Regions from separate parts of the Peribacillus sp. NPDC097895 genome, predicted to be linked through region 3. Evidence: riboswitches for the same ligand, from Rfam matches in the RefSeq annotation. Region 3 holds a riboswitch; each other region holds the start of a gene.

Region 1 (5,128 bases), on a different contig from region 3:
AATACAGAAACCCTGGATACTGGATGTATCCTGAAAGTAAGGGAAGTGACAATGCCAAAGTTCCCACCTCCGCCCCCGCAGCATGCCCAAAATAAATCATGATTATTTTTTCTATTCGCTTTAATGAGTTTGGCGCCCCTCTTTCCACACGCCCTTACCATCTCTATTTCAAGGAGATTGTCACAAGTAAGTCCAAAGCGCCTCGTTAGCATACCAATTCCGCCGCCGAGCGTAAGACCGACAAGGCCAACACTGCTCTCGGTCCCAGCCGGAATCGTCGTGCCATACTTCCATAACGTATTATATACTTGCCCTAAATCAGCCCCGGCTTCAATTCTTGCGATCATTTTTTCACGATTGACCTTGATCTTGTACATTTCACTGATATCAATAATTAGACCGCCATTTACTAATGAAAAATTTTCATAACTATGCCTGCCGCTCCTCACCCGAAAAGGTGTATGATTCTCCCGTACCCACTTCAATGCATTCAGCACATCTTTGGAATTTTGACAAAACACAATGACCTTTGGGAATTTAGGAAAGCTCAAATTATTATTTATCCTGGCATCATCGTACTCAGCATCATTTGATGTTACGATTCGCCCGGTAAGCTTTGTTCGTTCCAAAAAATAACCCCCTCTCGGGTAAAGATGTTACATACTATGAAAAAATCCGGTATAAAGACACTTTCTTTAACGTCAAATTAGCTTTACTCGTGATTTCCCATTCCAATGCTTAATAAAAGCAAAAAACCCCTCTGATTAGAAGAGGGGTTTTTCTATATCCATTTATGTTTCTTATATTTCGTCATCTTTCAATGGTTTTCGCTTATCCATTTTCAGGATGTAATAACTTGCTACGACTAATGCTAGGAAAACGATCCCGACAACCAAGGAAATCCGGGTACTAGGATTGATCCACATACCGACCAGCACCATCAGTAAGAAGGCAATGGTCGCATAGTTACTGAAAGGGGCCAACGGCATCTTGAACGGATGTTTCTCCATTTCAGCTGCATTTACCTTTCTGAACTTCAGCTCACTGATAAGTAAGACAAACCATGGAATCATCCCAGGTAAAACACTCGCACTATATACATAAAGGAATAGTTGCGGCGGTGCAAGGTAGTTCAGGACAACACCAATGCCCAGGCCTAAAAGTACAGCGATCGTACAATAGGCCGGCACTCCATTTTTAGATACTTTTGCAAATATTTTCGGAGCTTGGCCGTTCAATGCTAATGTGTAAAGCATACGACCTGCACTGAAAATCCCACTGTTACATCCAGACATGGCTGCTGTGATAACGACAAAGTTAATGATTCCTGCCGCTGCTGTGATACCTATTTTAGCAAAGGTTGAAACGAATGGACTTCCTAAGTCATCCAGTTGATCCCAAGGGAAGACTGTCACGATAACGAATATGGCGCCAATATAAAAGATTAAAATGCGCCATATGATTGATTGGATCGCTTTTGTTACGGTCTTCGTTGGATCTTTCGCTTCTCCGGCAGTGATGCCGATAAGCTCAACGCCTTGATAGGAAGCCACGACAAGGGAAAGCGCGAAGAAGAATCCTGTCCAGCCCCCCGTGAAGAAGCCGCCGTTTGCCCAAAGATTCGATAATCCAATTGCGTCTCCACCACTCCCTATTCCAAAGAAGATAAGGCCAAGGCCGGCAATGATCATCAATACGATCGTTATTATTTTTATAAGCGCAAACCAAAATTCAAATTCCCCGAAGGATTTAACGGAAATGAGGTTGGCCGCTCCCAAGATGATCATGGCGACCACACCTGGTATCCAAGCAGGTAACTCCGGGAACCAATATTGCATATACAACCCAACCGCGATAATTTCGGACATTCCGACGATTACCCATTGAAACCAATTGCTCCAAGCAGTCATATAACCTGCCAAAGGATGTATATAGCTGCTCGCAAAGGTTGCAAAAGAACCTGTAGTCGGTTCTAAATATAGCATCTCACCCATAGAACGCATGATGAAAAAAATAAAAATACCTGCGATGGCATACGCAAGCATTACAGAGGGCCCGGTCCATTTGATCGTGCTCGCCGATCCCATGAATAACCCGACTCCGATGGTTCCGCCCAAAGCTATCATTTGAATATGACGAGCTTCCAGCCCTCGCTTTAATTCCTTGTTTGACATGATTAACTCCCCCAGATGCAATATAAGCGTCATGCTTTTCTATCCTTGCCAACCACTGTACTCTCTATTAATTATTGCGGTTAGAAATTTTCTATCGAAACAATATCAATAATACTTTAATTTTATTTTCTTATCTTATAATAGTAAATATTCTGTAAAAATACAAATGTATTTTTCAAATAAACAGTTACCAAATATATCTTGGCGATTCTTCCAATCTAAAAATATCATTTTAAAAAAGTGATGATCAGTATCTTATAATAGTGATGATTCAAAAAGAGTGGAAAAAAATCATATTTACTTGGATTCCCTTCAAGTGACAGTTAAAAAATAAAAAAACTTTAACGCCTGTTAACTACCAAAATAATTTGTTGACCTATAGAAGAATAGATGATAGAATTCCAATATTATTTTATAAGCATAATGAATGTTCAAGCGTGAAAGAGCCTTTCATATCTTTCACAGACGGATATTTTCACAACCGCATACAAGCAAGCGATGAATGCTATGGATAACACTATAGCAGGAGCAGCTTCTGGAGAGACTGTACAAGATGCAGCGCCGAAGGATTCACAATCTCAGGCAAAAGGACAGAAGAGTAACGAATGATAAATTGTTATTCTGAACCCTTTAAGAGATTGGTACTATCCAATCTCTTTTTTTTATTGTCCACTTTGTGTTTGTGCGTAAATAACACACTCGTGAAAAACCATTGGGAAAGCAAGCTGGGCGATAAATCACGTCCCTCTCTCCAAGACCGTGCAGGTTTGAAATCATTCACTACCAAGACTATAAAGATGGGGGCGTACGAATTGGCTAAACAAGAATTAAAAAGAGATTTAAAGAATCGTCATGTACAACTGATTGCAATAGGAGGAACCATTGGTACCGGTTTATTTTTAGGTTCAGGAAAAGCCATACAATTGGCGGGTCCATCCATCATCTTTACCTATCTAATCATAGGGATTTCCTTGTTTTTTGTCATGAGAGCCTTAGGGGAATTGCTTTTATCCAACGCAGGGTATACGTCATTCACTGAATTCGCAACCGAATATATCGGTCCATGGGCCGGGTTCGTCACCGGGTGGACCTATTGGTTCTGTTGGATCATGACCGCAATGGCCGATATCATCGCTGTCGGTGTCTATATCCAATACTGGTTCGATATCCCTCAATGGGTCCCGGCCCTAATATGCCTTGTCGTTCTGTTAGGATTGAACCTATTGACCGTTAAGTTATTTGGCGAATTGGAATTCTGGTTTGCCATCATTAAAGTAATCACGATCATCACCTTGATCATAGTAGGAATCATCTTATTGATCATCGGCTTCAAAACAAATACAGGAACAGTTTCCGTAACGAACTTATGGAGTCATGGGGGTATGTTCCCCAATGGCATTTCCGGATTCCTGTTATCTTTACAGTTGGTCGTCTTCTCCTTTGTAGGGGTCGAATTGGTCGGGGTTTCCGCAGCAGAGACGGCGAACCCGAGAAAAAACATTCCGTCGGCCATCAATAAAATCCCCGTCCGGATTTTACTTTTTTATGTAGGTGCCCTATTCGTCATTCTCTGCGTTAACCCTTGGACACAATTGGATGCCTCGAGCAGCCCATTTGTTGAAGTATTTGCATTAATCGGCATTCCTGTCGCTGCAGGGGTCATCAATTTCGTTGTTTTAACATCTGCTGCTTCTGCATGCAACAGCGGTTTGTTTTCAACAAGCCGAATACTTTATACGTTAAGCAAGAATGACGAAGCCCCTGCTAAGCTTGCAAAATTAAATAAGCAGGCTGTTCCAAGCAATGCCTTGCTGACATCAACGATCGTTGTCTCAATAGGGGCATTGTTAAGCAAATTGATACCGGAACAGGCATTTACCGTTGTGACGACCATCAGTGCCATCTGTTTCATTTGGGTATGGAGCATCATTTTGATTTCCCATATCAAATATTCGAAAACACGACCGGACTTAAGAGCCGAATCATCGTTCAAAGCACCTTTTACACCCTTTATCAATTACGTCATTTTAGGATTATTCCTATTCATCCTAATCGTTATGCTATTCGCTGAAGCTACAAGACTATCACTAATCCTGACACCCATCTGGTTCCTACTCTTGGTGATACTATATAACTATCAGAAAAAAAGATAGAAACAGAAGTAAAGCCTTGAACTCAATATGATTCAAGGCTTTATCATTTTCATCATAAGACCGTTTCAATATGAGTAGTCCGCACTGTTGTTAAAATATATCAAGCAACCACATTAAATTTTAAATCAAAATAGTGTAAGCTAATATATATCATCGGTCCCTTCCTTCGAAAAGAAGGTACATCCTGATTGGTCGACCCATCCATCAGTGGCAATGGTGAAAAACCCCATTGGTGGACGTTTCACTTTATTTAATAACCGGAGGGGTTTGTTTAATGAAGATTATATATATCCTTACTCTAGTTCCTTTTATAGGCATACTAGGATTCCTGCCTTTTGTTAATAGAATAGAACCATATGTATTGGGTATGCCTTTCAACATGTTCTGGATGGCTATGTGGGTGGTCCTTACCTCTGCCATTTTGGGCATCATGTATAAGTTGGACCCAAGGAATAGAGAAGGTGACCAGGAATGAATATTGCTCTCTTAATCATTTTAGCATTTTTACTTCTAGCGATTTTTTTAGGCATTCGCTCTTCAAAAGGAAAAGATATGAACTTGGAACAATGGACGGTTGGCGGACGCGGTTTTGGAGCGATATTCGTCTTTCTGCTCATGGCTGGGGAAATTTATACGACCTTCTCTTTTCTTGGCGGCAGCGGCTGGGCATATGGCAAGGGTGCACCCGCTCTATATGTTCTAATTTACATTACCTTGTCTTATGTATTATCTTATTGGCTCCTTCCGGAAATATGGAAATATGCCAAAGATAATAAACTGATGTCACAATCCGATTTCTTT
Region 2 (5,128 bases), 450 kb from region 3:
TGATAATAATTTGATTTTACAAAAAGGTGATAAGATTTATATATTATTTGTCAATCCAAATGAAAAGGAAGACAGCTCCGTCTTATTTTTGGCGATAAAGGAACAAGATGATCAATATGTAGTGCTGCATTCATTTCAAAATGATGATAAGTTCGGCTTTATCTCGATTAAAGAGTCACCGAAAGAAAAGTATGAGCTAGCAGTGGGGATCGGTGGAGTCAAGTTGACAACCGAAACGGATAAGGATCATCTAAAAACCGATGCGAAACAAATGATGGAAGTCGTTTCATCTGTGCCGCAGAAATAAGTAAAAGTGCTGTCATTCAACCAATCCGTATTAATGGTTGATTTCTGGAGAGTCTGGTATGATGGGATTATAAAACCTAAGGTATCATTTAGAGCAGGAGGAATATTCAAATGGAAAATTTACAAACTGTGGAGCAATATGATGCATTAAAAAATGAAGGCAAACATATTTTTCTATTTTCAGCAACTTGGTGTGGAGATTGCCGTGTAATCGAACCGATCATGCCCGAGATTGAAACGAAATTTCCGGATTTTACATTCATTCATGTAGATCGTGATGAATTCATCGATGTGTGTGCCGCTAATGATGTATTCGGTATACCAAGTTTCATTGCTTATGATAATGGCAAAGAGCTAGGCAGATTCGTGAGCAAGGATCGCAAAACACAAGAACAAATTGAGGAATTCATTCAATCACTATAATCAATTTCCCCTTCTCGCTGGGGATTTTTCAATGAAGAGGAGGGTCAAACATGAAAATGGACAGCACGAAGCTGAAAAATATCTTGAAGGATCGTTTAAAAGATGATAACCGATCATTCAAATTCGATAGCAAGCAAGATACGTTACGGGTGGAAAATGTGAAAACCGGGAAGGGGATCACCATCGAGTTGCCACCTGTCCTTGCTAACTATGAAAACGTGCAGGAAAAAGCCATCGATGAGGTTGCCTATTACGTGGAAGAGGCCTTGAATGTAATGGGGGGAGAACACAGCATGGAAGGCAAGGAGAAATCCATTTTCCCTGTCATCCGTTCGACTTCCTTTCCAATGGAATCAGAAGAAGGAAATCCCTTTTTATTCGATGAGCATACGGCTGAAACCCGGGTTCTTTATGCACTCGATTTGGGGAAAACCTACCGTCTGATTGATGAAAAGATGATTCAACGGGAAAATTGGCAGGGTGACAGGATCCGTGAAATTGCCCTTTTCAATGCCCGTTCCCTTTCCACTGAAATGAAGTCGGATATCGTCGCCGATAATAAATTTTACTTTTTAAACACCAATGATGGATATGATGCTAGCCGAATTCTTAACGAATCCTGGCTTCGGGACATGAAAGACAAGATGGAGGGAACAATGGCGGTGGCCATTCCGCATCAGGATGTCATCATCATTGCAGATGTGATGAACGATACGGGATATGATATTCTGGCACAAATGGCCATGAGCTTCTTTGCGAGCGGTCATGTACCGATAACGGCTCTATCATTCCTTTACGAAGAAAATGAGTTGGAGCCCATATTCATTATGGGTAAAAACAAAAAGCGTGAACAATGAATCATTGAAAAACATAGGACCGTGTCAGGATGGAATAGTTCCAGCGGCAGTGGTCCTTTTTTTATGGTGTACCATGTGCAAGTTTAGTAGAGTGAGAAGTTTTTCAGTCCATATGTTCAATGAAAAGGAAGCGTGCTTACAAAGCAGCAAGGAATTTTTATTTTCAGCCGTAAGAAATCATAGTTCCAAGAGGGATATCTTTGGAGTGTTCTGTTTAATGGTGTTGAAATTTATCTTAGCATGGGTGATAATATAGTTAGATTATTTTGAAAATAAAGATTATTACTAATGGTGAAGAGGGACTGGTATGAGTCTCAGTCAGAATTGGTTCATGAATTAAATAATCTGAATATTTAAATTATACAGCGGATGAACGTTGTGGGAGAGTGCAAAGTATGAAGCCACCGAAGGAGCAAGTTCCAAAAATAGCCCTTGGATCAAATCTCTCAGGTAAATGGAACCGCAACTGGACGCAACTCTGGAGAGCGCGTATGAAACATGACGCCACCAAAGGGGAAATCTCCAGAAAATAAAATGGAGTTAAACTCTCAGGTAAAAAGGACAGAGAAGGGGAGCAGTAAGTTTACGCAACCCTTCTCTGTCCTTTTTTTGTGTGTAAAAAAAGAATGGGGTCAGCTTTATTTGGCTTCTTACAGGAAGGTGTGCAGCGAAGCTTATTATTTAATGAAGGAGGAGTAAAATGATTTAGTTCTTTTATTAAGACAGTGAGCAACGATTAAGTGAAAAGGAAGCCTGATGTTTAACAATAAGGGGGAGTCATGATAGAAACGAACTATCAAGGTACCAATAAGATGATAATGGGAATTGTATTTGGTGTTCTTACATTTTGGCTTTTTGCCCAGACGATGGTAAATGTTGTCCCAGTAGTTCAATCAGACCTGGGCATTTCATTAGGTGTTTTAAATGTCGCCATCAGTTTAACAGCTTTATTTTCAGGGATTTTTGTCGTTGCAGCGGGCGGATTGGCAGATAAGGTTGGAAGAAAGAAAATGACATATATCGGTTTATCATTAAGCATCGTAGGCTCTCTTTGCCTTATCTTCACGCAAGATGCCGGATTTCTGATCATCGGGCGAATCATCCAAGGTATTTCAGCCGCCTGCATCATGCCGTCTACAATCGCTTTAATCAAATCGTATTATGAAGGCGAGAATAGGCAGCGTGCCTTAAGCTACTGGTCTTTCGGGTCGTGGGGAGGTTCGGGTATCTGTTCTTTTGCAGGAGGATCGATTGCGACATATATGGGTTGGAGATGGATTTTCATATTTTCAATTATTTTTGCTTTACTAGCGATGATCCTGATTAAGGATACACCAGAAAGCAGAGCGGAAAAAACAAGCTCTACTAAATTCGATATCGCTGGTTTATTGGTGTTTGTCATGGTTATGCTTGCATTGAACCTGGTCATTACGCGTGGGGATGATTTTGGTTGGACAAGTCCAATCACGTTAAGTTTAATTGCCATCCTGGTCATTGGTTTTTTCGTATTCTTCAAAATCGTAGGTAACAAGTCAGATGGGTTTATTGAGCTAACTTTATTTAAGAACAAATACTATACAGGGGCCACGCTTTCTAACTTTTTGCTGAATGCAGTAGCGGGAACATTGGTAGTTGCCAATACATATGTACAGGTAGGGAGAGGGTTCAATGCCTTTCAATCCGGAATGTTATCCCTTGGATACTTGGTATGTGTATTAGCGATGATTCGTGTTGGGGAGAAAATATTGCAGCGCGTCGGGGCAAGAAAACCGATGATCATCGGTTGTGCATTAGCGGCGATTGGCGTTGGCATGATGTCCTTAACATTTTTATCAGGAACGATTTACACTTTCGTCGTGTTTGTCGGGTTTACTTTGTTGGGAATCGGACTTGGGATGTACGCAACCCCATCTATTGACACAGCCGTTTCCAATGCACCCGTAGAGAAGATCGGAGAGGCGTCAGGAATCTATAAAATGGCTAGCTCACTCGGTGGATCATTTGGCGTGGCTATCTCCGCCACAGTGTATGGTACGATTGAAAATTTGGAGGTAGCTGCAGCAGCGGGGTTAACGACCAATGTGATTTTTGCTGTACTTGCGCTACTTTCCATATTATTCATCATTCCAAGGGGGAAAATGAGCGAAACGAAGCCTTCCATTTCGAAAGGCCTTCCTGATCAAAAACTTATATTGAAATAAAGGGGGAAAATATTTTGAAAAATCAATTAATGAATATGCTAGATGCCCGTAAAGAGGAAATGGTTCAAATCCGCCGTCATTTACATGAGAATCCCGAGCTTTCCTTCAAAGAAGAGAAAACAGCACAATATATTATTGATTTTTATAAAGGTAAAGATGTGGACATTCAAACGAATGCAGGAAATGGATTAGGGGTCATCGTAACGATCGAAGGCGGGAAACCAGGGAAAACGATAGGTCTACGTGCCGATTTCGATGCATTGCCGATTACAGAAGAAACGGAGGTTCCGTTCCGGTCAAAAAATGAAGGTGTCATGCACGCTTGCGGACACGATGGCCATACCGCTTATTTATTGGTCCTGGCAGACTGCCTAGTAGAGTTAAAAGATTCTCTTTCCGGTACCATTAAAATCATTCATCAACATGCAGAAGAAACACCCCCTGGAGGCGCAAAAAGTATTATGGAATCAGGGGCTCTGGATGAACTGGATGCTGTTTTTGGCATTCATTTATTCCCGACACATCCAACTGGGGAAATTGGATATCGCGGCGGCTTTTCGATGGCTGGAAGGACCTATTTCAAATTAGCAATAAAAGGAATGGGAGGTCATGGTTCATCCCCGCATATGGCCAATGACGCCATTGTCGCAGGTGCCCATTTCGTCACAGCCGTGCAAACCGTAATCAGCCGTCGCTTGAACCCTTTTGATATGGGTGTGGTTACGATCGGTTCTTTTGATGGAAAAGGTAGTTTTAATGTCATTAAAGATTGTATAGAAATAGAGGGGGATGTCCGTTATATGACAGCAGAGACACAAAAGCTGATAGATAAGGAAGTCCACCGGATCGTTAAAGGGATAGAAACGGAATTTGGTGTTCAGTGTGAACTGTCGTATGTTCCTGATTATCCACCGTTATATAATGACCCTGAACTGACTGGATTCGTGAAAAATAGTCTTGAAAGTATGAACGATGAAGATATTAAGAAGGTCGTGGAATTTCCGATGTTCTCAGGTTCGGAAGATTTTTCGTATTATGCAGAAAAGATTCCTGGCTGCTTCTTTTACATTGGCTGTAAACCAAAAGGGGTGGAAAGGGCTTATTTCAATCACCATCCTAAATTCGATATAGATGAAGATGCCCTATTGATCGCTGCCAAATCAGTCGCACAAGTTGTATGCAACTTTTGTGAATCGGAATAGTCAAAATGGCCCTTTCTTAGCAAAAAAACGCTGGAACCCACAAAACACCGTTCGGTTTAAACGAACGGTGTTTTATAAGTTTCAGCAGTTATATGAATGCCACCGGAGATTTCGTATAGGGTGATGGCATGTGTTACGG
Region 3 (5,128 bases):
GATGTATTTTCTAGTATTTCACAATCATTGGCATTAAAGTATGTTATTAAAAATTCATGAATTTCCTGTTGCTGCATGAATCTCACCTTCTTTCATCGATTGAGCGAATTGAATTAACGACGAAAAATTATCCATCTTGATTTTCATTTCGCCCTCTGTCTTGGATTCACCGACCACATCAATTAAATATTCTTCAATGTTGCTAATATCCAGTTTGGTTAGAATATCATCCAATTCACCAATTACTTTTTCAAATAAATTAATTTTTTCGTAAAGTAACTTTAGAATATGTTCTTCAACTGTATTTTTCGTGGCAAAGTTATAAATCATCACATCTTCTTCCTGACCAAGCCGATGAATCCGGCCAATTCTTTGCTCAAGTCTCATGGGGTTCCATGGCAGGTCAAAATTAATCAAGTGATGACAAAACTGAAGATTTATTCCTTCCCCGCCAGCTTCTGTAGCAATTAGTACCTGTATATTCTTTTGGAATAATTCTCGCATCCAGTCTTTCTTTCCACGCTTAAAACCGCCTCGGAAAGGAACTGAAGAAATTCCATTCTGTTGTAGGTACCATTGAAGATATAGCTGAGTGGCCCGATATTCGGTAAAGATAATCACTTTGTCATCAATTTTCTTGATCAGTTCCAAGGCTTTTTCAGCCTTGGAATTCTGAACCGTTTCATTCACTTTAGTAAATAAATCATCAAGCTTGGCCAAAAAGTCAGGCGAGGGTTGTTCGTATTTAGCTTTCATATTCTTTAATGTATAAAAAACTGCCTCTCTGCTGCTGCATGCTTCCCTTTGGAGGGTGAGAGCCGAAAAGGCGCTACCTTTTGATCCATCTGAAATCGGCTTGAATTGGGAAACGGCGTCGTACAAGGCCTGTTCAGTTGGGGAAAATTCAATGTTGATCGTTTCCACATGCCTTTTCGTCCATTCAATACCAGTATCAGCCCGCCGATTTCGAATCATTACAGTGTTGACCAGTTCCTTTAGGTGTTCATCTTCAATTATGTTCCTTCCTTTCCCTTTATATTTTTCTGAAAAGAGTGAAGCATTTCCCAAGTGTCCTGGTTTCAATAACGAAACAAGGTGAAAAATTTCCTCTACTTTATTTTGAATCGGAGTTGCTGTCAGGAGTAAACAAAATTTCTTTTTCAGATTTTGGACGAATTCATAATTCTTCGTCTTATTATTTTTAAGTTTGTGAGCTTCGTCAATAATGATGAAGTCATATTCCTGATTGAAAATGATATCACGATGTGGAGCGCGTTTCGCTGTATCTATGGATGAAATGACCACATCGCAGGAGTCCCAAACATAACTTTTTCGCTGAACGACTGCTGGAATATGAAACTTGGTATTCAATTCAAAAGCCCATTGTGTCACAAGGGAAGCCGGTACAAGAATCAATACTTTTTTTACAAGGCCTCTAATCATATACTCTTTTAGGATCAAGCCAGCCTCGATTGTTTTTCCGAGCCCTACCTCATCGGCTAATATGGCCTTGCCATTCATCTTTTCCACTACTTGTTTTGCTGCTTCCAATTGGTGGGGAAGCGGGGTTAATTGCGGAAGGTGCTTGGGCGCCTGTAAACCTTCAAAATCAGGGATGATGAGATTTTCCTCCATTTGAACAGCAAGCTTATACAGCTCCCAATTTCCCCATGGACCATCATTCTCGATCTTTTGTAAAAACTCGTCATTCCATTCAGAATTGAAGGATATATTGATTTTCATAGAAATAACTCCCTCTTAAATCATAAATTCCTTAATATAAGGTCAAAATCCGAACGTTTCATATATAAAGTAAGAAAAATATTTATCTCCAAAAGATATTGCAGAGATAAGTTTCTTAGGGTAGGATATAAGTATATTTAGAAAATTCCAATTTCCAAACGCTGAAAATGAATTATTTTATATCGATTTTTCAGTTTACGTGCCCTTAGTATGGGCAATAGGCTCCTGCTTTATCCATGATAACTGAAGGAGATCATTCAATTGGTTCCGGAAAGTTTTTGGAGTGTGGGGTCTTTAAATGCTTCCGATGCTTTACTAATGGTTGGGAGTGGTTCACTTGCTTTCATTGGTAGACATTTTATATGCGGGTGAAGATAAGGGGAGAGACTACGGATGTAGCGCCGAAGGAGCAAACTTAGCAGTGAATCTCTCAGGCAAAAGAACTCTTATTGGACGCAACTCTGGAGAGCGCCGCCCGTATTGGGATGGCCACCAAAGGGGAAAACCTATTATATAGGTAAACTTTCAGGTTTCAGGACAGAGAAAAAGCTCAAACGGGCTTTCTCTGTCCTTTTTTGTGCTTTTTTTACATCATGACTCAGGATTTCTGATGGGTATGACAAGAAGCTTTTTGAAGCCGATTTAATTATAAAAAATCCGAGGGGGGTCATTTTTTGACCAATTTAAAAAGAACACCACTATTTGAGGTTTATCGTGAATGCGGAGGGAAAACGATTGATTTTGGCGGCTGGGAACTTCCTGTCCAATTTTCGGGTATCAAGGATGAACATGAAGCCGTACGTACCAAAGCGGGTTTATTCGATGTTTCCCATATGGGGGAAGTGGATGTTAAGGGTCCTGGAAGCCTTTCTTTTTTACAGAAGATGATGACCAATGATGTATCAAAGCTGCAACAGGGTGGTGCCCAATATACGGCTATGTGTTATGAAAACGGAGGCACGGTAGATGATCTCATCGTTTATAAAAGGGCTGAGGATGATTACTTGCTAGTAGTCAATGCAGCGAATACAGAAAAAGATTTCAATTGGCTGCAAGCTAATCTTTCTGAAGATGTCCAAATTACGAATGTATCTAGTGACTATACACAGCTAGCACTTCAAGGACCATCTGCAGAGAAGATATTGCAAAAACTATCAGAAAATACTGCCTTAAGTGAAATTGGATTTTTCAAGTTCAAGGAAAATGTCATGATAAATGGTATCTCCACAATGGTATCCCGTACTGGATATACGGGTGAAGATGGTTTTGAGATATATAGCCGCAGTGAAAATGGCCCGGATCTTTGGAAGGCAATTCTTGATGCTGGCAAGGAAGAAGGGATACAGCCGATAGGTTTAGGTGCCCGTGATACCCTGCGTTTTGAAGCAAAACTGGCGCTTTATGGGCAGGAGCTTTCAGCGGACATCACCCCAATTGAGGCCGGGATTGGCTTTGCGGTTAAAGTGGATAAGGAACCTGACTTTTTCGGAAAAGCCGTTCTTGCTGAGCAAAAGGAGAACGGGGCTCCTCGCAAGCTTGTAGGAATTGAAATGATTGACCGTGGCATTCCTCGTCATGGTTATAAGGTTTACAGCGGAGACAAAGTCATTGGCGAGGTCACCACTGGTACCCAATCTCCAACATTGAAGAAAAATGTTGGATTGGTACTTATCGATAAAGAATTTTCGGTATTGGATGCCGAAGTCGAAGTGGAAATCCGTTCCAAACGATTGAAAGCCGTTATCATACAAACACCTTTTTATAAAAAACCACGTAAATAGAGGGGAATGGTCATTAGATGAAACATCGTTATTTACCCATGACAGAGCAAGATAAAAAAGAAATGCTGGAAGTGATAGGGGTACCTACTGTTGAAGACCTTTTCAATGATATCCCTGAAAGTGTTCGCTTTCAAAGAGAATATGACATCAAACAAGCTAAATCAGAGCCTGGACTAATGAAAGAATTATCGAAGCTTGCTGCCAAGAATGCGGATCTAAAAAACTATGCATCATTCCTTGGCGCGGGTGTGTATGACCATTATGCACCAGTCATCGTCGATCATGTTCTATCACGTTCTGAATTTTATACGGCTTATACACCCTATCAGCCTGAAATTTCACAGGGGGAGCTTCAGGCCATCTTTGAATATCAAACGATGATCTGTGAATTGACGGGAATGGATGTAGCCAATTCCTCCATGTATGACGGAGGAACGGCGCTAGCTGAAGCAGCCATGCTAGCTTCAGGCCATACACGCCGTAAAAAGATCCTCATTTCAGGAGCAGTACACCCTGAATCAAGGGAAGTTGTGAAGACCTATGCAAAAGGCCAACGCGTGGAAGTGATCGAAATTCCTTATAAAGACGGTGTGACGGATATGGCTGCTTTAAGGGAATTGGCCAATGAGGACGTTGCGGGAGTGATTGTGCAATATCCGAACTTTTTTGGACGCATCGAACCATTGAAAGAAATGGAAGAAATCATTCATGGCGTTAAGTCCATGTTTATCGTTTCCAGTAATCCGCTTGCACTAGGAGCCTTGACACCACCAGGTTCACTCGGCGCAGATATCGTAACGGGAGATGCCCAGCCATTCGGCATTCCAGCTGCTTTTGGTGGCCCCCATTGTGGATATTTTGCAGTCACGAATAAACTTGTTCGCAAAGTGCCGGGCCGTCTAGTCGGTCAAACGGTGGATGAAGATGGAAAAAGGGGATTTGTGCTGACGCTCCAAGCACGTGAACAGCATATTCGCCGTGATAAGGCCACGTCCAATATTTGCTCCAACCAAGCTTTGAATGCCTTGGCAGCTTCTGTTGCGATGACCGCGCTTGGGAAAAAGGGAGTCAAAGAAATGGCCGTGCAAAATATTCAAAAAGCACATTATGCAAAAAAAGCTATTAGGGAAAAAGGGATAGAACTGAAGTTCGATGGTCCATCGTTTAATGAATTTGTGATTAAACTTCCTTCTTCGTTTTCAGAAATCAATAAAAACCTATTTGAAAAAGGAATGATTGGCGGCTTTGATTTAGGGACCGTTTATCCAGAGCTGAAAGACCATATGCTTGTCGCAGTAACGGAACTTAGAACAAAAGAAGAAATTGATGCACTTGCGCAGGAATTGGGGGATCAACATGAATAATCAAGATCAATCACTCATTTTTGAAATCAGTACATCCGGCCGAATCGGATACAGTCTGCCAGAAATGGATGTGGCAACTATTCCGCTCGAAGAAATTCTTCCTGCCGACTACATCCGTAATGAAGAGGCAGAGCTTCCTGAGGTGTCTGAACTGGATATCATGCGCCATTATACGGCACTCTCCAAACGTAATCATGGGGTGGATTCGGGTTTTTATCCGCTTGGTTCATGCACGATGAA

The links. A riboswitch is a leader RNA that binds a small molecule or an ion and turns the genes downstream of it on or off. The one in region 3 is predicted to bind glycine.
Region 1: another riboswitch for glycine. It lies ahead of ACQKMH_RS25175 (amino acid permease); the one in region 3 lies ahead of gcvT (glycine cleavage system aminomethyltransferase GcvT).
Region 2: another riboswitch for glycine. It lies ahead of ACQKMH_RS02460 (MFS transporter); the one in region 3 lies ahead of gcvT (glycine cleavage system aminomethyltransferase GcvT).

The regions. Positions count from the first base shown of each region.
Region 1 is NZ_JBNNSH010000008.1:111,072-116,199, forward strand. Features, by position in the region: gene ACQKMH_RS25165 (FAD-binding oxidoreductase) at 1-629, opposite strand, end outside; gene ACQKMH_RS25170 (amino acid permease) at 801-2,174, opposite strand; glycine riboswitch at 2,700-2,778, shown strand; gene ACQKMH_RS25175 (amino acid permease) at 2,987-4,327, shown strand; gene ACQKMH_RS25180 (DUF3311 domain-containing protein) at 4,602-4,802, shown strand; gene ACQKMH_RS25185 (sodium:solute symporter family protein) at 4,799-5,128, shown strand, end outside.
Region 2 is NZ_JBNNSH010000001.1:520,987-526,114, forward strand. Features, by position in the region: gene ACQKMH_RS02445 (hypothetical protein) at 1-307, shown strand, start outside; gene ACQKMH_RS02450 (thioredoxin family protein) at 418-729, shown strand; gene ACQKMH_RS02455 (DUF1444 domain-containing protein) at 780-1,586, shown strand; glycine riboswitch at 1,956-2,059, shown strand; gene ACQKMH_RS02460 (MFS transporter) at 2,366-3,787, shown strand; gene ACQKMH_RS02465 (M20 family metallopeptidase) at 3,802-4,989, shown strand.
Region 3 is NZ_JBNNSH010000001.1:972,747-977,874, forward strand. Features, by position in the region: gene ACQKMH_RS04640 (YqhG family protein) at 1-77, opposite strand, end outside; gene ACQKMH_RS04645 (DEAD/DEAH box helicase) at 55-1,743, opposite strand; glycine riboswitch at 2,112-2,199, shown strand; glycine riboswitch at 2,203-2,286, shown strand; gene gcvT (glycine cleavage system aminomethyltransferase GcvT) at 2,418-3,524, shown strand; gene gcvPA (aminomethyl-transferring glycine dehydrogenase subunit GcvPA) at 3,542-4,888, shown strand; gene gcvPB (aminomethyl-transferring glycine dehydrogenase subunit GcvPB) at 4,881-5,128, shown strand, end outside.